Regions from separate parts of the Limnohabitans sp. INBF003 genome, predicted to be linked through region 2. Evidence: predicted binding sites of a transcription regulator. Region 2 holds the regulator's gene; each other region holds the start of a gene.
What was found. Region 2 encodes sigma-54, which starts transcription at its own class of promoters, with help from an activator protein. Its sites were predicted from a motif close to TGGCANGNAANCTGCTTT; they were not measured.

Region 1: a site for sigma-54 is predicted at 4,800-4,817, ahead of glnA (type I glutamate--ammonia ligase). Genes of this name have one in related genera too.
Region 3: a site for sigma-54 is predicted at 3,129-3,146, ahead of urtA (urea ABC transporter substrate-binding protein). Genes of this name have one in related genera too.

The regions. Positions count from the first base shown of each region.
Region 1 covers NZ_AP029222.1:922,492-930,097, forward strand. The annotation lists gene ACZ5VE_RS04435 (YVTN family beta-propeller repeat protein) at 12-971, shown strand; gene ACZ5VE_RS04440 (polysaccharide deacetylase family protein) at 955-1,797, shown strand; gene ACZ5VE_RS04445 (sterol desaturase family protein) at 1,802-2,764, shown strand; gene ACZ5VE_RS04450 (EI24 domain-containing protein) at 2,813-3,736, shown strand; gene ACZ5VE_RS04455 (competence/damage-inducible protein A) at 3,763-4,578, shown strand; gene glnA (type I glutamate--ammonia ligase) at 4,863-6,278, shown strand; gene glnL (nitrogen regulation protein NR(II)) at 6,364-7,428, shown strand; gene ntrC (nitrogen regulation protein NR(I)) at 7,450-7,606, shown strand, end outside.
Region 2 covers NZ_AP029222.1:186,191-193,796, reverse strand. The annotation lists gene argS (arginine--tRNA ligase) at 148-1,845, shown strand; gene ACZ5VE_RS00920 (SPOR domain-containing protein) at 1,860-2,513, shown strand; gene ACZ5VE_RS00915 (thiol:disulfide interchange protein DsbA/DsbL) at 2,542-3,216, shown strand; gene lptA (lipopolysaccharide transport periplasmic protein LptA) at 3,360-3,992, shown strand; gene lptB (LPS export ABC transporter ATP-binding protein) at 3,989-4,747, shown strand; gene ACZ5VE_RS00900 (RNA polymerase factor sigma-54) at 4,788-6,329, shown strand; gene ACZ5VE_RS00895 (THUMP domain-containing class I SAM-dependent RNA methyltransferase) at 6,340-7,606, shown strand, end outside.
Region 3 covers NZ_AP029222.1:613,228-620,833, reverse strand. The annotation lists gene urtC (urea ABC transporter permease subunit UrtC) at 1-21, opposite strand, end outside; gene urtB (urea ABC transporter permease subunit UrtB) at 36-1,619, opposite strand; gene urtA (urea ABC transporter substrate-binding protein) at 1,784-3,055, opposite strand; gene ureA (urease subunit gamma) at 3,280-3,582, shown strand; gene ACZ5VE_RS02965 (hypothetical protein) at 3,601-3,771, shown strand; gene ACZ5VE_RS02960 (urease subunit beta) at 3,779-4,132, shown strand; gene ureC (urease subunit alpha) at 4,134-5,852, shown strand; gene ureE (urease accessory protein UreE) at 6,008-6,580, shown strand; gene ACZ5VE_RS02945 (urease accessory protein UreF) at 6,570-7,259, shown strand; gene ureG (urease accessory protein UreG) at 7,256-7,606, shown strand, end outside.

The sequences.
Region 1 (7,606 bases), 740 kb from region 2:
GATTTTTTGCTGTGGTTGTTTTGGGGCTTCAGCTCTACGGTGTTTCGGCCCAGACACCGGCTCCTGCGCCTGTTTTTGTACTCAATTCGCTGGACGGCACGGTCAGCGTGATCGATCCAGCCACTTGGACCGAGAAAAAGCGCATCCCCACCGGCAAAGAGCCGCACCACCTGTACATGACGCCCGATGAGAAATCGGTCATCGTGGCCAATGCGCTCAGCGATTCGCTCACCTTCATCGACCCGCGCACCGCCGAAGTTCAGCACACGGTCACGGGCATTCTCGACCCCTACCAACTGCGTTTTTCACCCGACATGAAGTGGTTTGTCACGGTGGCTAACCGCCTCAACCATGTGGACATTTACCGTTGGGATGGCCACAACCCCACGCTGGTCAAGCGCATTGCCACCGGCAAAACGCCCAGTCACTTGTGGATCGACAGCAAAAGCACCACCGTGTGGGCCAGCATGCAGGACAGCAATGAGCTGGTCACCATCGACTTGGCCACGCAAACCCTGAAAAGCCGTGTGCCGACAGGCCCCATGCCCGCCGACGTGTTTGGCACGCCCGATGACAAAACCCTGCTGGTGGGCTTGACCGGGGGCGAAGGCGTTGAGGTGTATGACGTGAGCAGCGGAACACCGCGCTTGGTCAAAACCATTCCCACAGGCAAGGGCGCCCATGCTTTTCGCGCACTGGGGGACCGCAAGCATGTTTTGGTGAGCAACCGTGTGGCCAACACCGTCAGCCAGATCGACTACAGCAGCATGCAGGTGGTGGCCGAGTTCCCCGGTCCTTCGGGGCCCGATTGCATGGACGTGAGCAAAGATGGCAAAACTTTGCTGCTGGCTTCGCGTTGGGCCAAAAAACTCACCGTGATCGACATGGCCAGCCGCAAGGTGGTGCGTCAGGTGAGCGTGGGCAAGTCGCCGCACGGCGTGTGGACGCTCGACCATGCGGGCCGCAACTGACATCCTGAAAACTTGGGCCTTGGCCATCTGGGCGGTGGCCTTGGCCGCGCCAGCGCAAGCAGTGCCGCCAGCCTGCAAGCAACCGGTTTACCTCACTTTTGACACCGGGCACATGGGTGTAGCCCCGTTGATTGCCGAGGTGTTGCAGCGTCAGCAGGTGCGCGTGACATTCTTTGCCGCCCAAGAAAAAACCCAACTAGGCGACGGCACTTTGGGCCAGCACTGGGCCCCGTGGTGGAAAGCCCGCGCCGCTGAAGGCCATGCCTTTGCCTCGCACACCTGGGACCACGCGTACTGGCGTGCCGATGTGAACGATGCGGGTGGGCAAAAGTTCCGCATCCGCCCCAGCGCCGGTGCGCAAGAAGGCAAAAACCTGCTCTGGACCGCGCAAAACTATTGTGACAACTTGCGCCAAGCCGCCCGAAGGCTGCAGGACGTGACAGGCCAGACCCCATTGCCCTTGTTCCGTGCGCCGGGGGGCAAAACATCGGCGCGTTTGCTGGCGGCCGCCAAGCAGTGCGGCTTTGCCCATGTAGGCTGGGCCGATGCGGGTTTTCTGGGTGACGAGTTGCCCAGTGATGTTTATCCCAATGCGCAACTGCTGCAAAAAGCCCTGAAAAACATCCGCTCGGGTGACATCCTGATGGCGCACTTGGGCATTTGGTCACGCCAAGACCCGTGGGCCCCTGCGGTGCTGGAACCCCTGATCGAAGGGCTCAAAGCCAAAGGCCTGTGCTTTGCGACGCTGCGCGAGCACCCCGCCTACCGCGACTGGATTCGCCAGCACCCCTTGCCGCTTGTGGCTTTGCCTGATTCGCGACAATAAGCGCATGGACTTTTTGCTTGACGGTTTTTCGTGGCTTCAGCAAACGCTTTACGAAGCGGTGGTGCAGCCCATCGCCTTTGCCGCAGGGCAGGGCCATCTGCTGGAAAAAGCCTACGAAGGCACGGGCTGGGTGGTGGTGGGCTTGCTGCAGATCGCCGTCATGCTCGCGGTCATCGGGCCACTGCAACGCCTGTGGCCTGCCGAGACGCAGCACGACGCCAAGGCGGTGCGGGTGGATGTGCTTTACACCTTGATTCACCGCTTGGGGTTGTTCAAGCTGGGCATGTTTTTCACGCTCGATTACGCCTTTGAGCAAGGCTGGGGCGTGCTGCGCAGCATGGGCTGGCCCACGCTGCACCTTGACGGCCTGTGGCCCGGCGTGACCGACCTGGCGCTGCCGAGTTTTGTGCTTTATCTGGTGGTGTTTGACTTTGTGCACTACTGGGTTCACCGTGCACAGCACCAGTCCAACACCTGGTGGGCTTTGCATTCGCTGCACCACGCACAGCAGCAGATGAGCATGTGGACCGACAACCGCAACCACCTGCTGGACGATGTGGTGACCAGCCTGATTTTGTCCGCCGTGGCCGTGCTCATTGGCGTGGGCCCTGGGCAGTTTGTGGCGCTGGTGGCGATCAGCCAGCTCAGCGAAAACTTTCAGCATGCCAATGTGCGCATCTGGTTTGGCCACATCGGCGAGCGCCTGTGGATCAGCCCACGCTTTCACCGCAGGCACCACAGCATTGGCATCGGGCATGAATTTGAGGTTCAAGGTCGCAAGGTCTTGGGCGGCTGCAACTTCGGCGTGCTGCTGCCTTGGTGGGACATGCTGTTTGGCACGGCCGACTTCCAGCGCAAGTTCGACCCGACTGGCGTGCGCGATCAGGTGGAGCAGGGGCGTGATTACGGCCAGGGCTTTTGGACTCAGCAGTGGCGCGGCTTGTTGCGTCTGGCGGGTAAGGCCTGACAGCGCCGCAATCCCGCTGTTTCGTGCGCAACTGTTAAGCTTTCGGCCATGAAACTGTTGATCGATTCCTTTTGGCGTGCCGCCATGTATTGCCTGTATCCCCGGGTGATCGGCTTGTCGTGTTTGCCGCTGGTGCTGATCGTGGCCTTGTCCTGGTTGCTGGGGTATTTGTACTGGGACATGGCTGTGACGGGTGTGCGCGCCTGGCTGGATGTGTCGAGTTGGCTCTCGGTGGTGTGGCGCTGGCTGGAGGGCATTGGCTTGCCCAACCTCAAGACCGTGGTGGCGCCCTTGATGGTGATTTTTTCGGTCACGCCGCTGGTCGTGGTGGCCTGTTTGTTGGCCGTGTCTTTTTTGATGACGCCTTCGCTCACCCGCTTGGTGGCCGATCGGCGGTTTGCGGGTCTGCAGCGCAAGCACGGTGGCAGTTTGCTGTTCAGTTTGTGGTGGACCTTTTTGTCTTTGCTGCTGGCGCTGGGCGCTTTGTTGTTGACGCTGCCCATGTGGCTGGTGCCGCCTTTGGCCATGGTGTTGCCTGCGCTCATCTGGGGCTGGCTGACTTACCGGGTCATGGCCTTTGATGTATTGGCCGAGTTCGCCAGCGCCGACGAACGGCACACCCTCATGGCCCGCCACCGCATGAGCTTGTTGGGCATGGGCGTGGTCACAGGCCTCATGGGTGCAGCGCCCAGTCTGGTGTGGGCATCGGGGGCCTTGTTTGCGGCCGCCTTTGTGATCCTGGTGCCGGTGGCCATCTGGATCTACACCCTGGTGTTTGCCTTTTCATCGTTGTGGTTTGCCCACTTTGCGTTGGCGGCTTTGCAGGCTTTGCGCGCCGAGCCGTTGAACGCCATGGTGGACGATGTCTTGCCTGCTGCGCCTGCGTCTCCCCATGCCGCAGCCAAGCTGGGGATGGACCCCAATGACCCGTCCGCTGACGTGACCGATGTCGAACCACGGCGCGCGAGCTGAGATCCTTTGCAGAAAGTTGTTTGACCATGACCCCCACTTTTGGCCTGATCATCATTGGTGACGAAATCATGTCCGGCAAACGCCAGGACAAGCACATGCCCAAAGCCATCGAGCTGCTGTCGGCACGCGGTCTGACACTGACTTGGGCCGAGTATGTGGGCGATTCGCCCGAGCGCATCACCGCCACCTTGAAGCGCGCCTTTGAGTCGGCTGATGTGGTGTTCAGTTGCGGCGGCATTGGGGCCACGCCCGATGACCACACCCGCCAGTGCGCTGCACGGGCGCTGGGTGTGCCGCTGGCGCTGCACCCCGAGGCCAAGCGGCTCATTCAAGAGCGCATGCAGTACACGGCCAAAGAACAGGGTGTGCCTTACGAGCCCGAGCGCGATGACAACGTGCACCGCCTCAACATGGGCGTGTTCCCCGAAGGGGCCGACATCATCCGCAACCCGTACAACAAGATTCCAGGTTTCCGCTGCCAGGGCGCAGGTGGGGGCAGGGTGCACTTTGTGCCGGGCTTTCCGGTCATGGCCTGGCCCATGATTGAGGCCGAGTTGGATGCGCATTACGCGAGTCACTTTCAGCAAAACGCCTGGCTGGAAAAATCGGTCATCGTGCTCGGCTCGATGGAGGCCACGCTGACGCCTTTGATGGAGGCCATTGAAGCGGGGCACCCGGGTGTCAAGGTGTTCAGTCTGCCCAGCGTGGACCACCCGCAATGGGGGCGTCACATTGAGCTGGGGGTCAAAGGGGAGCCTGCCCGCGCCGAATTGGCCTACCGGGATTTGCGCCAAGGCCTGATGGCCTTCAAGCTGGAATATGGCCCCGAATTGGTGCGTTGATTTAAAATTCACCAAAATGGTGCAAAATTGCACAATTAAAGTGCATGGGTGCCGTGCGAGTCGTTGAGGCATTTGTTGGGAGGCCCTGAAAATCCTGTGTCCAAGGCTGTGGAGCTTGCCTACAAGGCGTGGCCTGTTCTTTTTTCTGCGTCTCAGGCGGCCAATCGAGCCTCCTCAGGGCACAATCTTGGGATGCTCAGGTGCAAGTTTTTAAGTCAAGTTGGCACAGAAACTGCAAGACCCGTGCGTAAGCTTTTTAACCCCTTTCCATTCAGGAGAATTTGATGGCCAAGACCGTCGCAGACGTGATGAAGATGGTGAAAGAGAACGAAGTCAAGTTCGTTGACTTCCGTTTCACCGATACCCGTGGCAAGTGGCAGCACATCACTGCGCCCGTGTCGCAGTTCGACGAAAACAAGTTCGAAGAAGGTCAAGCGTTTGACGGCTCTTCGATTGCTGGCTGGAAAGGCATTGAAGCTTCGGACATGTTGTTGATCCCCGATCCCAACAGCGCGATCATTGACCCTTTCTTCGAAGAAGTCACTTTGGTCCTGATCTGCGACGTGATCGAGCCCACAGATGGCAAGGCCTACGAGCGTGACCCACGTTCCATTGCCAAGCGCGCCGAGACATACCTCAAGCAATCGGGCATGGGCGATACCGCCTACTTCGGTCCCGAACCCGAATTCTTCTTGTTTGACGACGTGCGTTGGAGCACCGAGCCGAACAACACCTTCTACGCCATCGACGAAGCCGAAGCCCCATGGAACAGCGGCACCAAGATGGAAAACGGCAACAGCGGTCACCGTAACCGCGTTAAGGGTGGCTACTTCCCAGTGCCCCCCGTGGACAGCACGCACGACATGCGCAGCGAAATGTCTTTGATCCTCGAATCCGTGGGCATCCCGGTCGAAGTGCACCACCACGAAGTGGCTGGCGCAGGTCAGTGCGAAATCGGCACCAAGTTCTCCACCCTGGTGGAGCGTGCTGACTGGACATTGCTGCAAAAGTACGTGATCCACAACGTGGCCAACGCTTACGGCAAAACCGCCACCTTCATGCCCAAGCCCTACGCTGGCGACAACGGTTCCGGCATGCACGTTCACCAGTCCATCTGGAAAGACGGCAAGAACCTGTTTGCAGGCAACGGCTACGCTGGTTTGTCTGATCTCGCCTTGTACTACATCGGCGGCATCATCAAGCACGCCCGTGCTCTGAACGCGATCACCAACCCCGGCACCAACAGCTACAAGCGCTTGGTGCCTCACTACGAAGCCCCTGTGAAGTTGGCTTACTCGGCCAAGAACCGCTCGGCTTCGATCCGCATTCCCAACGTCGCCAGCGAAAAAGGCCGCCGTGTGGAAGCTCGCTTCCCCGATCCATTGTGCAACCCTTACCTCGGCTTCGCGGCCTTGTTGATGGCTGGCTTGGACGGTATCGAGAACAAGATCCATCCCGGCGAAGCAGCGACCAAAGACCTGTACCACTTGCCTCCAGAAGAAGACAAGTTGGTGCCCACCGTTTGCTCCAGCCTGGACCAAGCTCTGGAAGCACTCGATGCAGACCGTGCCTTCCTGACCAAGGGTGGCGTGTTCACCGACTCGTGGATCGACGCTTACATCGAATTGAAGATGCAAGAAGTCAACCGCAGCCGCGTGGAAGTGTCGCCTGTTGAATACGACATGTACTACTCGCTGTAAGCGGTATGCGCCATATTGCACATCCCCGTGCAATACAAACAAAGGACGGCTTCGGCCGTCCTTTTTTTTGCAAAGACGTGACACCATGACCGCGCCAGTCTCCCGATTTCAGGCATTCGATTTGTTGGCCACACCGGTGGCGGTGTTGCAGGGGCAGGGGCGCGTGCGCTTTGTCAATGCGGCGCTGGAAGACGCTTTGGGCATGTCCAGACGCACGCTGTTTGACACCCACCTGCCCGATTATTTTCTGGACCCGCAGCCGCTGATCACCGCTTTGGTGGGCGCTCAGTCGAACGAGTTTGCCGCGCTGCGCTACGAAGCCCAAATGCGCCGTGTGCACCACGAAGACCCCTTGCCGGTGCACGTGATCGTGGCACCCTCGGATCAGGATGGCGAGGTCATCGTCGAGTTGTTGCCTGTCGAGCAACAAACAAGGCAAGAGCGAGAAGAGCGCCTGCTGGAGCAAGCCCAGGCCAACAAAGAGCTGATCCGCAACCTGGCCCACGAGATCAAGAACCCGCTGGGCGGCATTCGGGGCTCGGCACAGTTGCTGGAGATGGAGCTGGACAGCAAGGAGCTGACCGAATACACGCAGGTCATCATCCACGAAGCCGACCGCCTGCAAACCCTGGTGGACCGCTTGCTGGCACCGCACCGCAGGCCGCATGTGGTGGGCGATGTGAACATCCATGAGGTGTGTGAGCGTGTGCGCACCCTGATCCTGGCCGAGTTTCCTCGCGGCCTCAAAGTGGTGCGCGACTACGACATCTCAATCCCCGAGTTTCGGGGTGACCGCGAACAACTCATTCAGGCCGTGCTCAACATCGCGCACAACGCAGCGCAAGCACTGCAAGAACGCATCGCGCAAGGCGATGGCCAGATCACGCTCAAGAGCCGCATCTTGCGACAAGTCACCTTTGGCAAGCAGCGTTATCGCCTGGCATTGGAATTGCATGTGATTGACAACGGGCCTGGTGTTCCAGACTCGATCAAGGACCGCATTTTTTTCCCGCTCATATCGGGACGCGAAGGCGGTTCGGGCCTGGGGCTCACATTGGCGCAAACCTTTGTGCAACAGCACCACGGCATGATCGAGTGTGACAGCGAGCCTGGCCGTACGGATTTCAAGATCTTGATTCCGTTGCCCTGAATTTAAGAAAGCGCCACGTTGATGAAGCCGATCTGGATCGTAGACGATGACCAATCCATTCGCTTTGTGCTTGAAAAAGCACTGTTGCGAGAAGGCTTGCCCACCCGCAGCTTCACCAATCCGCGTGAGGTGATCAAGGCGCTGGACTCGGAAGACCCGCAGGGCGGCCCCCAGGTGC
Region 2 (7,606 bases):
GCACGGATGTGCAGACCCTTCATTAACGCGCAAAAACCGCCGCAGGTCGACACCCCTTGTGAGCAACTGTAATGGCCGCACAGAAAAACGCCCCCTGCTGCAGGCACCCCGGCGGCAAGCCACCCCATCCCCGTAAAATCGCTCCCTATGCTTTCTGCCAAACAACATTTGCTCACGGCCCTGGCCGCAGAGCTTGAAAAACTCCAACCCGGCGCCGGTGCGCGCGCGGCATTTGAATCCCCCAAAGTGGCCTCCCACGGTGACCTGGCTTGCACGGCCGCCATGCAACTGGCCAAGGCCCTCAAGCAAAACCCCAGGCAGCTGTCCGAAACCCTGCGCACGGCCTTGTTGTTGACGCCCGCATTTGAACGCTGGGTGGACGCGATCGAGATCGCCGGGCCAGGCTTCATCAACATCCGTCTCAAGGACGCGGCCAAGCAGGCGGTGGTCCACGAGGTGCTGCAAGCCGGTGCCGACTTTGGCAGCCAAAGCGCCAAAACCGACAAAGTGCTGGTCGAGTTCGTCTCGGCCAACCCCACCGGCCCCCTGCATGTGGGCCATGGCCGCCAAGCCGCCTTGGGCGACGCGATCTGCAACCTGCTGGCCACACAGGGGCAGCAGGTCTACCGCGAGTTTTATTACAACGATGCGGGCGTGCAGATTGGCACTTTGGCCAACTCCACCCAGCTGCGCGCCAAGGGCTTCAAGCCGGGCGATGCCGAGTGGCCCAGTGGCGAAAATGCACCGGCTTACAACGGTGACTACATCCAGGACATCGCCAACGACTTCATGGCTAAAAAGACCGTCAAGTCCGATGACCGCGAATTCACAGGCAGCGGTGACTTGAACGATCTGGACGGCATGCGCCTGTTTGCCGTGGCCTACCTGCGCCACGAGCAAGACCTGGACTTGAAGGCCTTTGATGTCCAGTTTGACAACTATTACCTGGAGTCGAGCCTCTACACCAGCGGCAAGGTCGACGCCGCCGTGCAAAAACTGCGCGAAGCGGGTAAGACCTATGAGCACGACGGTGCGCTGTGGCTCAAGTCCACCGACTACGGTGACGACAAGGACCGCGTCATGCGCAAGGGCGACGGGACCTACACCTACTTTGTGCCCGATGTGGCCTACCACATCACCAAATGGGAGCGCGGTTTTGGCCGTGTGGTGAACATCCAGGGCACCGACCACCACGGCACGATTGCCCGGGTGCGCGCAGGCCTGCAGGCTGCAGGCGTGGGCATTCCCGAGGGCTACCCCGACTACGTTCTGCACACCATGGTGCGCGTGATGCGGGGCGGCGAAGAGGTCAAGATCTCCAAGCGTGCCGGCAGCTATGTCACGCTGCGCGACCTGATCGAGTGGACCAGCAAGGACGCGGTGCGCTTCTTCTTGCTGTCGCGCAAGCCCGACACCGAATACATCTTCGACATCGACCTGGCGCTGGCGCAAAACAACGACAACCCGGTCTATTACGTGCAGTACGCCCACGCCCGCATCTGCTCGGTGCTGGCCGCTTGGAAAGAAAAAGACGGTGGCGATGTGGCCACCTTGGCCAAGGCCGATTTGTCGCCACTGCAAAGCCCGCAAGCCCATGCGCTCATGCTGGCTTTGGCCAAGTACCCCGAGATGCTGACGTCTGCGGCCACCGACTTTGCGCCGCACGACGTGACCTTTTACCTGCGCGACCTGGCCTCGCTGTACCACAGCTATTACGACGCCGAGCGCATCCTGGTGGACGACGAAGCGGTCAAGACCGCCCGCCTGGCCCTGGTCGCGGCCACCGCACAGGTGCTCAAAAATGGCCTGCAAGTACTGGGCGTGTCAGCACCCCAAAAAATGTGAACGGACTCAACAGCATGCAACTCCACCCCCAACGCGGCGGTACTTTTCTGGGCTTCATCATCGGGCTGGTGCTCGGTCTGGGTGTGGCTTTGGCTGTGGCCGTTTATGTGACCAAGGTGCCCACACCTTTTTCCAACAAAAACCAGCCACGCACCAACGACCAGGACGTGCAGGAAAGCCAGAAAAACAAGGATTGGAATCCGAACGGTGTGTTCCAGCCCAAACCACCCGCAGAGGTGCCCGCAAGCACCACCGCCACACCCGCACCGAATGCCGTCGCCGACAAACCCGCGCCCACGGCACCTGTCAAAAGCACACCCGAAGTCAGCAAGACCGAGCCGCGTCCAGCGGTCACTGCCGACCCTTTGGCTGATTTGGCCAAATCCAAGTCGGGGCTCTCAACCCCTGCCGCCCCCAGCGCCAGTGCCGATCCGTTTGACTACGTCATCCAGGTCGGCGCTTACCGGACCAGCAACGACGCCGATGCCCAAAAAGCCAAGCTGGCCATGATGGGCCTGGATGCCAAGGTCTCTGAGCGAGATCAAGCCGGCCGCACCATCTTCCGTGTACGCTTGGGCCCCTTTGCAGACAAAGCCGCCGCTGAAAAGATTCGCACCCGCCTGGAGGGCAGCGGCATTGAAAACACCTTGGTGCGTGTTCAGCGCTGAACCCACCCTTCATGATCTGGAGCACCCCATGAAACGCCGTTTCTTCTCTACCGCCTTGGTGACTGCCTCCGCGTGGCTCAGCACCTCTGCCGCCTGGGCCCAAGCTGTTGTGTTCAAGTCCGGCAAAGACTTCTTGACGCTGGACCGTCCTGTGGCCACCGAAGCGGGCACAGGCAAAGTCGAAGTCATCGAGTTCTTTTGGTACAGCTGCCCCCACTGCAATGCGTTTGAGCCCACCTTTGCCCAATGGGTCAAAAATGCGCCCAAGGATGTGGTGGTGCGCCGCATCCCAGTGTCTTTCCGCGACGACTTTGCGCCGCAGCAGCGCCTGTTTTTCACGCTCGAAGCCATGAATTTGCTCGACACCCTGCATGCCAAGGTGTTTGCTGCGGTCCATATTGAAAAGCTGCCACTCAACACCGATGCCAGCGTGCTGGCCTGGGCAGACAAGCAGCCCTTGGACAAAGTCAAGTTCAACGAGATCTACAAATCGTTTGGCCTGGCCAGCAAACTCAAGCGTGCGGTCCAATTGCAAAACGACTTCAAAGTCGAAGGCGTGCCCTCCTTGGGGGTGGCCGGCCGCTATTACGTGGACGGCACACTGGCTGGCAGCATGGAGCAAGCGCTGAAAGTGGCAGAAGCCCTGATCGCCCAGTCGCGCCCTGCCCAAAGCACCGCCAAAGCAGCCAAGAAGAAAAACTGAGCCTGCGCCAGCAGGCCCAACCCAAGCCCGCGGGTGAGTCACCTGAGCGGGCTTTTTTTATGCCTTGGCACACGCAGCAAGAGCGATCTGCTCGCTCTTGCCTCTACAATCAAAATTCGTCATCAGCAAGATTCATGCCCCCAATGACAATTCTCCGAACCATCAGCCTCCTCGCCGCAGCGCTGAGCTTGTTTTGCACGCCTGCCTGGGCCGAAAAAGCCGACCGAGACAAGCCCATGCTCATTGAGGCGGATGCGATGCGCCACGACGAAAACAAGCTGCTCACCCATTTCATCGGCAACGTGGTCGCTTTCAAGGGCACCATGGTGCTGCGCGGTGCGCGCATGGAAGTGCAACAAGACAAACAAGGCCAACAAGTGGCTCACGTCTGGGCGGCGCCCAAAGAACGGGTGTTCTTTCGCCAGAAACGCGAAGGGGTCGACGAGTTCACCGAAGGCGAAGGCGAAATGGCCATTTACGACAGCCAGGCCGATGTGGTGACACTGATCCAGCGGGCAGAGGTCCGGATTTTGCGCGGCACGGAATTGGCCGACCAAATCAATGGCGAAAAAATCGTCTTCAACAACACCACCGAAGTGATGACCGTTGATGCCCCCCCCAAAGGTGCCAAAGCCACAGACCCGCGCGACCAACGTGTGCGCGCTGTGCTGACCCCCCGGAAAACGGTCACGCCGTCGCCCCCCACAACGGCACCGACTTCGGCAGCCCCCGCACTGCGGACCAGCCCGAGTGCAGGCGAAAGTCAAAAACCATGAGCGAGCCACTGGTGACCAGTCGACTGGAAGCACACCACCTGAAAAAGGCCTATGGCAGCCGCAAGGTGGTGCACGATGTCTCCGTGCAGGTAGGCAAGGGCGAAGTGGTCGGTCTGCTGGGCCCCAACGGCGCTGGCAAAACCACCTCGTTTTACATGATCGTGGGCTTGGTCCGCGGTGATGGCGGCCAGATACTGATCGACGGCGAAGACGTGACGCGCATGCCCATCCACAAGCGCTCACGCATGGGTTTGTCTTATCTGCCGCAAGAAGCCTCCATCTTTCGCAAGTTGAGCGTGGCCGACAACGTGCGTGCCATTCTGGAGCTGCAAACCGATGCACAAGGCCAGGCACTGCCGCAGGCCGACATTGAAAAACGCCTGAGTGAACTGCTGGCCGACCTGCGGGTGGACCATCTGCGCGACTCGCCCGCCGTGGCCTTGTCTGGCGGCGAACGACGCCGGGTCGAGATTGCACGCGCCTTGGCCACCGACCCGCGCTTCATCTTGCTGGACGAACCCTTTGCCGGCATCGACCCGATCGCCGTCATCGAAATCCAGCGCATCATTGCCTTCCTCAAGCAACGTGGCATTGGTGTGCTCATCACCGACCACAACGTGCGCGAGACCTTGGGCATTTGCGACCACGCCTACATCATCAGCGAAGGCCGCGTGCTGGCGGCTGGCACCCCCGAAGAGATCGTGTCCAACACCGAGGTGCGCCGGGTGTACCTGGGCGAACACTTCCGAATGTGATGAACCGCATACCGTCCGCACACTACCTGAAAGCACAGCCATGAAACCCGGTCTGTCGCTTCGCATGTCCCAGCACCTGGCGCTGACGCCCCAGTTGCAACAATCGATCCGCCTGCTGCAACTGTCCACGCTGGAGTTGTCACAAGAGGTCGACCAGATGCTGGACGACAACCCGTTTTTGGAGCGCAGCGAAGAAGAAGCCCCCATGGAGGCTTTTGGCCTGGACCAGACCGACACCCGAGTGAGTCTGGGCGACCGCGTCAGTGAAACAGCCAGCACGGCCAGCAGCAGCGATGACAGCGCCAGCGAAACCCGTGACGAAGCCGTGACCGATGTGGCCGAAAGCTGGGACGGCGACGGCAGCGTGGACATGCGCCCCGACGACAGCGAATGGGGCGGCGACGCCGGACCACGCCAGAACAACGGCGAAGAAACCGCCGACGCCATCGACCTGGCCCGCAGCAGCGGCTCGCTCACCGACTTTTTGCACCGCCAGGCCTTGTCGCTGCGCCTGTCCGAGATTGACCGCGCGGCCCTGCGCTTTCTGATCGAGTCGCTCAACGACGATGGCTACCTGACCGACACCCTGCCCGAGCTGGCCGCCAGTCTGGCAGGCAGCGAGGACTACGAACAACTGGACGAACTGGTGCACCGCTTCACCGTGGCGCTGGGTTTGCTGCAATCGCTCGAACCGGTGGGCGTGGGTGCCCGCGACTTGGCCGAGTGCATGCGCATCCAGATCAAGGCCTTGCTCAAAGACGCACCCGACGACGAAGTCACCCAGGCCGCACTGGCCGTGTGTGCCCAGCCGCTGGAAATGCTGGCCAAACGCGACTTCAAGCGCCTGGCCGTGGCCTGCGGCCTGAGCGAAGCCATGGTCAAAGCCGCCATCCCGTTCATTGCCCGGCTGGAGCCCAAACCCGGCCGCCCGTTTGCGCAGGCCGAACAAAACATCGTCATTCCCGACGTGCTGGTGGTGAACACCAGCAAGACGGCCACGCCCAAATTCCGCATCCAGCTCAACCCCGACGTGATGCCCAAGCTGCGCGTGCACGACATCTATGCCAACGCGCTGCGTGGCAGCAAAGGCTCGTCACACGCGGGCTTGCAACAACGCCTGCAAGAAGCCCGCTGGTTCATCAAGAACATCCAGCAGCGCTTTGACACGATCCTGCGTGTGTCCACCGCCATCGTCGAGCGGCAAAAGAACTTTTTGACGCACGGCGAGCTGGCCATGCGCCCGCTGGTGCTGCGCGAAATCGCTGACGAGTTGGGCATGCACGAGTCCACCATCAGCCGTGTGACCACGGCCAAATACATGTCCACGCCGCAAGGCACGTTTGAGCTGAAGTATTTCTTTGGCTCGGGCCTGGGCACCGACAGCGGCAGCGCGGCATCGAGCACCGCCGTGCGCGCGCTGATCAAGCAGTTTGTGGCGGCCGAAAAACCGGCCAAACCCCTGTCTGACAACCAGATTTCCGAAATGCTGAAAGAGCAAGGCATCGACTGCGCCCGGCGCACGGTGGCCAAATACCGCGAAGCCCTGAAGATCGCGCCTGCGAACCTGCGCAAAACCCTTTGAGAGTATTCGAGTGAATTCATTGAACCTGTTCATGCCTTGCGCCGCTGGCGTCGAGGGCTTTTTGGCCGACGAGGTCCACGCCATCACGGGGCTGACCGGCCATGACCTGATGACCGGACGCGGCGGCGTGATGGCCCGCGCCTCCTGGCGCGACGCCATGCGCATCAACCTGCACAGCCGCCTGACCCAGCGCGTGCTGGTGCAGCTGTCGGTGACCGACTACCGCAACGAAAACGACCTGTACAACGCCGCCAGCGAAGTGGCCTGGGAAATCTGGTTCACACCCAAACAAACCTTCAAAATCGACATCACGGCGCAACACAGCCCGCTGACCAGCCTGAACTTTGCGGCCCTCAAAATAAAAGACGCGGTGGCCGACCGTTTTCGCGCCAAACGCGGCGAGCGCCCCAGCGTGGACACCACCTGGCCCGATGTGCGCATTTATGCCCACGTCACGCCCGAAACCCTCACGCTCTACATCGACACCTCGGGTGAGCCGCTGTTCAAGCGCGGCTGGCGCACCGACAAGGGCGACGCGCCTTTGAAGGAAACCCTGGCCGCCGCCATGATCGCGGCCAGTGGCTGGGACGCCACCGTGCCTTTGTATGACCCCTGCTGCGGCAGCGGCACCATCCCGATCGAAGCGGCTCAAATCGCCTGCGGCATTGCCCCCGGTTTGCAGCGGCGCTTTGGTTTTGAAAAGCTATTGCCCTTCCAGAACCACGTGTGGCAAGGCCTGATCGAAGAAGCCCGCGATCTGGAGCACGAACCCACCGCGCCCATCTTTGGCAGCGACGTGGCCTTCCGCATGGTTGACTTTGCCGAGCGCAATGCCGAGCGCGCAGGGGTGTCGGGCGTGATCGAGTTCCGGGGTGGCGACGCGTTGCAACGCATGCCGCCTTGCGAAACACCCGGCATCATGCTGCTCAACCCACCTTATGGCGAGCGGATCGCCGCAGCGGGTGTGGCCGGGCGCGGGCGTGACAACTTCCAACCTGGTGCCCTTTCGGATGCCCGTGCAAGTTCCCGTGCCGCCGACCAAAGCCACCACCGCGAAACCGCCCAGACCGACGACGGCGGCGACTTCTTTGCCCAACTGGCCAGCCACTGGAAGAAGAACTACAGCGGCTGGAGCGCCTGGATGCTCACGCCCGACCTGAAGCTGCCCGGCAAAATGCGCCTGAAAGAATCGCGCCGCGTGCCCATGTGGAACGGTCCCATCGAATGCCGCCTGTTCCGCTTTGACATGATCAAGGGCAGCTTGAAGCGCACGCCCA
Region 3 (7,606 bases), 430 kb from region 2:
CGGTAATTTAAATGAAGTCATGTTCATGCCCCTGTTCACGCTTCAGCGCTGCGGCCTTTCATCGCAAAAATGCCTTGCGGGCGCTTCTGGATGAAGACGATGATGAACACCAGCACGCAGATCTTGGCCAGCACAGCGCCGGTCCAGCCTTCGAGTAACTTGTTGACCAAGCCCAGGCCCAGCGCGGCATACACGGTGCCCGCCAATTGGCCCACACCGCCGAGCACCACCACCATGAACGCGTCCACGATGTAGCTTTGGCCCAGATCGGGGCCGACGTTGCCCACCTGGCTCAGGGCGCAACCGGCCAGACCTGCAATGCCCGAGCCCAGCGCAAAGGCATAGGTGTCGATGCGGGCGGTGTTGACGCCCGTGCACGAAGCCATGGGGCGGTTTTGCGTGACACCACGCACAAACAGGCCCAGCCGCGTCTTGGCAATCAACAAGGACATGCCGATCAGCACAGCGGCGGCAAACACAATGATGATCACACGGTTCCAAGGCAATTGCAGGTTGGGCAGCAATTGCAGCGAACCGCTCATCCATGAGGGGTTTTCAACACCCACGTTTTGCGCACCAAACAAGCTGCGCACGCCTTGCATGAGCACCAGGCTGATGCCCCAAGTGGCCAACAAGGTTTCAAGGGGACGGCCATACAAATGCTTGAGCACAGTGCGCTCCATCACCGCGCCCACCAGGGCCGAAGCGATGAACGCCACCGGAATGGCCACCAACAGATAAGCGTCAAATGCGCCGGGCAGGTGATCACGGAACAGGGCTTGCACCATGTAAGTGGCATAGGCACCGATCATCATCAACTCGCCGTGGGCCATGTTGATCACGCCCATCAAGCCATAAGTGATGGCTAAACCCAACGCTACCAGCAGCAAGATGGAGCCGAGACTGGCCCCCGTGAACAAAGCGCCCAAGCGCTCGCCCCAGCGCAAGTTGTCCTGCACTGTGGCCAAGGATGTCTGGATTTGTTTCTTGACCGAAGGCTCTTGCTCATCAGCCAGGCGCTGGTTCAGCAACAACAAGGTCTCGGGCTGTTTACTGTCGGCCAGCTCGCGGGCGGCCAGCAAGCGGTCGTTGGGTGCATCGCTGGCCAGCAGCGCTGCAGCGCGGGCCTGACGCACCAGGCTTTGCACGGTGGCATCTGTTTCGGCAGCCAAGGCCTTGTCCAGCAAGGGCTTGCGGCTGGCATCGGGTTCTTTGAGCAATGACAAGGCCGCCAGGCGACGCACCTTCACATCAGGGCTGAACAACTTGAGCGCCGCCAAGGCGGTGTCGAGTTCGCCACGCAGGCGGTTGTTCAGCATCACATCTTCGGCATCAGCAGGCACGGGCACCGACTGGCCCGTGACCGGGTCTGTGCCCTGGCCATCACGGACCATGATCACCTGGTCTTTGCTGATCTTGACGACATCGTCCGACAGCGCCTGCAGGTAGGCTGCCGTTTTTTCATCGCCCTGGGCCACCGCTTTGGCCAGTGCTTCCACGCGGGCATCGCTCTCTCCGACCGCAATGCCACGGGCCTCCTGAACCGTCAAGGCGTGCGCAGCCGTCAGGCCCCACACGGCGCTGACGATCAACGCACCTTTCACCATCCATTTTTTCATTTTGCTCATCTCTGGGTCTGACAACGCTGCGGACTGATGCCTCAGCTCCGGCAAACAGTCATGTCGGGGCTGAAGCCACCGACCTACAAAGTACAAATTGACCTGTAGGCCGGAGCTTCTACTCCGACAGGGTTCACGCTTTCAAACGATCACTTCTTAACCGATCACTTCTTGGCAGGTTCGTCAGGCTTGACGTCGTTGCCGGGGATGTAAGGGCTCCATGGCTTGGCTTTGACCGGACCCGGTGTCTTCCACACCACGTTGAACTGGCCATCGGCCTTGATCTCGCCGATGAACACCGACTTGTGCAGGTGGTGGTTTTTCTCGTCCATCTTGCTGGTGATGCCACTTGGTGCTTTGAAGGTTTGACCGGCCATGGCAGCAATGACTTTGTCGGTGTCAGTCGACTTGGCTTTTTCAACGGCTTGCTTCCACATGTTGATGCCGATGTAGGTCGCTTCCATCGGGTCGTTGGTCAAAGGCTTGTCTTTGTGACCGGCGATGCCCTTGGCTTTGGCATAAGCCGCCCACTTCTTGGTGAACTCGTCGTTGGCCGGGTTCTTGATGCTCATGAAGTAGTTCCATGCAGCCAAGTGACCGACCAAGGGCTTGGTATCCACGCCGCGCAATTCCTCTTCACCCACCGAGAAGGCCACCACGGGCACGTCTTTGGCTTTCAGGCCCGCGTTGCCCAGTTCTTTGTAAAAAGGCACGTTGGAGTCGCCGTTGATGGTGGAGACCACAGCGGTCTTGCCACCGGCAGAAAACTTCTTCACATCAGCCACGATGGTTTGGTAATCACTGTGACCAAACGGGGTGTACTTCTCATCGATGTCGGAATCTTTCACGCCTTTGCTTTTCAGGTAAGCGCGCAAAATTTTGTTGGTGGTGCGGGGGTACACATAGTCGGTGCCCAGCAAAACCCAGCGCTTGGCCGCGCCGCCTTCTTTGCTCATCAGGTAATCCACTGCGGGAATGGCTTGCTGGTTGGGCGCTGCGCCTGTGTAGAACACGTTTTTGGACAGCTCTTCACCTTCGTATTGCACGGGGTAGAACAGCAGGCCGTTCATTTCTTCCACGACGGGCAACACCGATTTGCGGGACACCGAAGTCCAGCAACCAAAGATCACCGAAACTTTGTCTTGACCGAGCAGCTGCTTGGTTTTCTCAGCAAACAAAGGCCAGTTGGAAGCGGGGTCCACGATCACGGGCTCCAGCTTTTTACCGAGCACGCCACCTTTGGCATTGATCTCGTCAATGGCCATGAGCACGGTGTCTTTCAACACGGTCTCGGAAATGGCCATGGTGCCCGACAGGCTGTGCAGCACGCCCACCTTGATGGTGTCAGCGGCCAGTACCTGAACAGAAAAAGTCAAACTGCCCGCCACCAAGGCTGCGGCGGTGGCGAGGGCTTTGAGGTTGCCACGGCGGTTCATCATGAGATCACTCCAATCAGGGAAGTAGGTTTGTTCAACAAAAGGGCGGAGCGCTTGCAACGCTGGAACCTCTCTTGCAAGCGGCGTGCCAACCCAAAGCAGAACCCTTGCACCCACTTCATGGCCATGGCATTGCCCTAGAAATTTTCCAAGCCCCTATAAAGGGCACGCTCTTTGCTTGATGGGATGCATTCAATGCACCCACTCTTTCAGAACGCACCAAAATGGAATTAACCCCTCGAGAAAAAGACAAGCTGCTGATCTTCACAGCAGGCCTTTTGGCCGAGCGCCGCAAAGCGCGCGGACTCCAACTCAACTACCCGGAAGCCATTGCGCTGATCAGCGCCGCCGTCATGGAAGGCGCACGGGACGGGAAGACCGTGGCCCAACTCATGAGCGAAGGCCGCACCGTTTTGACGCGTGCCGACGTGATGGACGGCATCGCCGAAATGATCCCCGACATCCAGGTGGAGGCCACTTTCCCGGACGGCACCAAATTGGTGACCGTGCACCAACCCATCGTTTGAACATTCAAAAGGACACCCATGAAAAATTTGGCTTTGACACTTTCTTTCGCCCTCTTGAATCTGGGCTCTGCCGCTTGGGCACACGACGGGCACGGCCTGGGAGGTTCCCACTGGCACAGCACCGACGTGCTCGGCTTTGTGGTCGCAACCGGCTTGGTGGCCCTGGCTGTTTATTTGGGAAAAAAGTGAGTCGCGTATGACCCCCGGAGAACTTTTGATTGACCCCGGCCAACACGCCCTGAACGTGGGCCGTCGCACCTGCACGCTGGTGGTGCAAAACGCCAGTGACCGCCCCATTCAGGTGGGCTCGCACTACCACTTTGCCGAGACCAACGCAGGCCTGCGCTTTGACCGCGCTGCGGCACAAGGCATGCGGCTGAACATCGCCTCGGGCACCGCCGTGCGTTTTGAGCCCGGCCAGCAACGCACGGTAGAACTGGTGGACTACGCCGGTGACCGCGTGGTGTTCGGTTTTCGGGGCCTGACCAACGGGCCACTTGACGGTGCACCCGACATCCTCCTGAACGACAACGCACAGAAAGCCACTTGACATGGCCCACATCGACAAACGCGCTTATGCCGAAATGTTCGGCCCCACCGTGGGCGACCGGGTTCGCCTGGCCGACACGGCCTTGGTGATCGAAGTTGAAAAAGACTTCACGCTGCAAGCCGGGGGCTACGGCGAAGAGGTCAAGTTCGGCGGCGGCAAAACCATCCGTGATGGCATGTCGCAATCACAGCGCACCAACAAAGAAGGTGCGATGGACTGCGTGCTGACCAACGCCCTCATCATCGACCACTGGGGCATTGTCAAGGCCGACATCGGCCTCAAAGGCAACCGCATCGCAGCCATTGGCAAGGCGGGCAACCCCGACACCCAACCGGGCGTGGACATTGTGATTGGCCCCGGCACCGAGATCATCAGTTGCGAAGGCCTGATCGTCACCGCAGGCGGCATCGACAGCCACATCCACTTCATCGCGCCGCAGCAGATTGACGAAGCGCTCGCCAGCGGCGTGACCACCATGCTGGGCGGCGGCACCGGCCCGGCCACCGGCACCTTTGCCACCACCTGCACGCCCGGCCCCTTCAACATCGAACGCATGATGCAGGCGGCCGACGCCTTTCCGATGAACCTGGGCTTTCTGGGCAAGGGCAATGCCAGCTTGCCTGCCGCGCTGCACGAACAGATCAGCGCAGGCGCGATTGGCCTGAAGCTGCACGAAGACTGGGGCACCACGCCCGCAGCCATCGACAACTGCCTGAGCGTGGCCGAAGAAACCGACACCCAGGTGGCCATCCACACCGACACGCTCAACGAGTCGGGCTTTGTCGAAGACACGGTGGCCGCCTTCAAAGGCCGCACCATCCACACCTTTCACACCGAAGGCGCGGGCGGCGGGCATGCGCCCGACATTTTGAAGGTGGTGGGCGAAGCCAATGTGCTGCCGTCGTCGACCAACCCCACACGGCCTTACACCATCAACACGCTCGACGAGCATGTGGACATGCTCATGGTCTGCCACCACCTGGACCCGGCGATTGCCGAAGACCTGGCCTTTGCCGAAAGCCGCATCCGCAAGGAAACGATTGCGGCCGAAGACATCCTGCACGACCTGGGTGCCATCAGCATGATGAGCAGCGACAGCCAGGCCATGGGCCGGGTGGGCGAGGTCATCATCCGCACCTGGCAGACCGCACACAAAATGAAGCAGCAACGCGGCAGCCTGCCCGGCGACACGGACCGCCACGACAACGCCCGTGTCAAACGCTACATCGCCAAATACACCATCAACCCTGCGATTGCGCACGGCATGAGCCACGAAGTGGGCAGCATCGAAGCGGGCAAGTGGGCCGATCTGGTGATCTGGAAACCCGCATTTTTTGGTGTGAAGCCCGCTCTCATCATGAAAGGCGGCTTCATCGCGCTGGCAGCCATGGGCGACCCCAATGCGTCCATCCCGACACCGCAGCCGGTGCATTACAGGCCCATGTTTGGCAGCTTTGGGGGTGCGCTCACGCGCAACTCGCTGACCTTTGTCTCGCAGGCGGGTTTGCAGGCGGGCATCGGTGCGCGTTATGGCTTGGCCAAAACACTGAGCGCTGTGAAGAACATTCGCCAAGTCGGCAAAAAAGACATGGTCCACAATGACTACGCGCCCTGCATGGAAGTCGATGCCCAGACCTATGCGGTGCGCGCCGACGGCCAGCTGCTGGTGTGCGAACCGGCCACCAGCCTGCCCATGACGCAACGCTATTTTTTGTTCTGAACGCCCATGCCCGATGTTTTTGTGGGAGCGAGCCCCTGCTCGCGAAAGCTCGTTCTGCGCTGGCCGTCATTCGCCCGCAGGGGCGGCCTCCCACAAAACAGATGCTCTGGCACTGTCTGTCGTCGCCAGATTCACATCCATTTTCAATGTCCACACTGATTCACTGCTCCAAACTCATGCCGCAAGGCCGCGGCCTGGCCCGCGTGCTGGTCCAACGCGCCAGCACCATCACCCTCGACTGGGACGTTCGCCAGAAAAGCCGCTTTGACGCGACCGACAGCAACAGCCGCCAGCTGGGCATCTTTTTGCCACGCGGCACCGTGGTGCGCGGCGGCGACGTGCTGGTGGCCGAAGATGGCTCGCTGATTCGCGTGGAGGCTGCACCGCAAGCGGTGCTGCGCATCACCGCGTGTGCCGAACACGGCTCGCCCTTCGACCTGACCCGCGCCGCCTACCACCTGGGCAACCGCCATGTACCGATCGAGCTGCAGCCCGACCACCTGAAGATCGAGCCCGACCATGTGCTGGCCGACATGCTGCGTGCCATGCACATGACGGTGGTGACCGTGTCGGAGCCCTTTGAGCCCGAAAGCGGCGCTTATGGTGACCACGGTGGCCATTCGCATGGCGGTCATGTTCACAACCACGACCACATACATTCACACGATGAGCAGGCCACAAGGGCCGAGCCCCATGTGCACGGCCCCGGTTGCAAGCATGAGCACTGACACCGCGCCTTCGGGTTTGTTGCAACTGATCTGGCTCGCATCACCTGCACTGCCAATCGGCGGCTTTTCGTACTCCGAAGGCCTCGAAGCCGCCATCGAGCAAGGTCTGGTGCACGACGAACACAGCGCCACCGATTGGGTGGTCGACCAGCTGCACCTGACGCAGTCGCGCGGCGACATGGCGGTGCTGGCGCAAGCCATCCCCGCCTGGCAGTGCATGGACACGACCCGCCTGCAAGCCTTGAACAACTGGGTCATGGCCACCCGCGAGACGGCCGAGATGCGCCTGCAAACCGAACAAATGGGCCGCTCACTGCTCGACTGGCTGCGCAACCTGCAACAAGCGAGCGACACGCAGTTGGCCTGCTGCGCAAAATTACCGCCCACCTACCCCCTGGCCATGGCGCTGGCCTTGTCACTGGCGCAAACGCCCATCGACCAAGCCCTGCAAGCCTGTGCCTTTGGCTGGGCCGAAAACATGACCCAAGCCGCGCTCAAGTCCGTGCCTCTGGGCCAAAGCGCAGGGCAGCGCATGCTGGCCCGGCTGTCCCGAGAAATACCGCTGGCGGTGCAAACCGCCATGCACCTGAACGATGAAGACCGCCAGGCCTTCAGCCCCATGTTGGCCATCCTGTCCGCCCGCCACGAAACCCAATACTCCCGAATCTTCCGATCATGAACAGCACATCCTCTTTTGCACTGCACCACATCCCGAACCGCACCAAAAAACTGCCGCCCCTGCGCGTGGGCATCGGTGGGCCGGTCGGCTCCGGCAAAACCACCCTGCTCGAAATGCTGTGCAAAGCCATGCGCAAGCGCTGGGACCTGATCGCCATCACCAACGACATTTACACCAAAGAGGACCAGCGCCTGCTCACCGTGAGCGGGGCCTTGCCCGCCGAGCGCATCATGGGTGTGGAAACGGGCGGTTGCCCCCACACGGCCATCCGCGAAGACGCGTCCATCAACCTCGAAGCCATCGACCGCATGCTGGAGAAGTTCCCCAATGCCGATGTGGTTTTCATT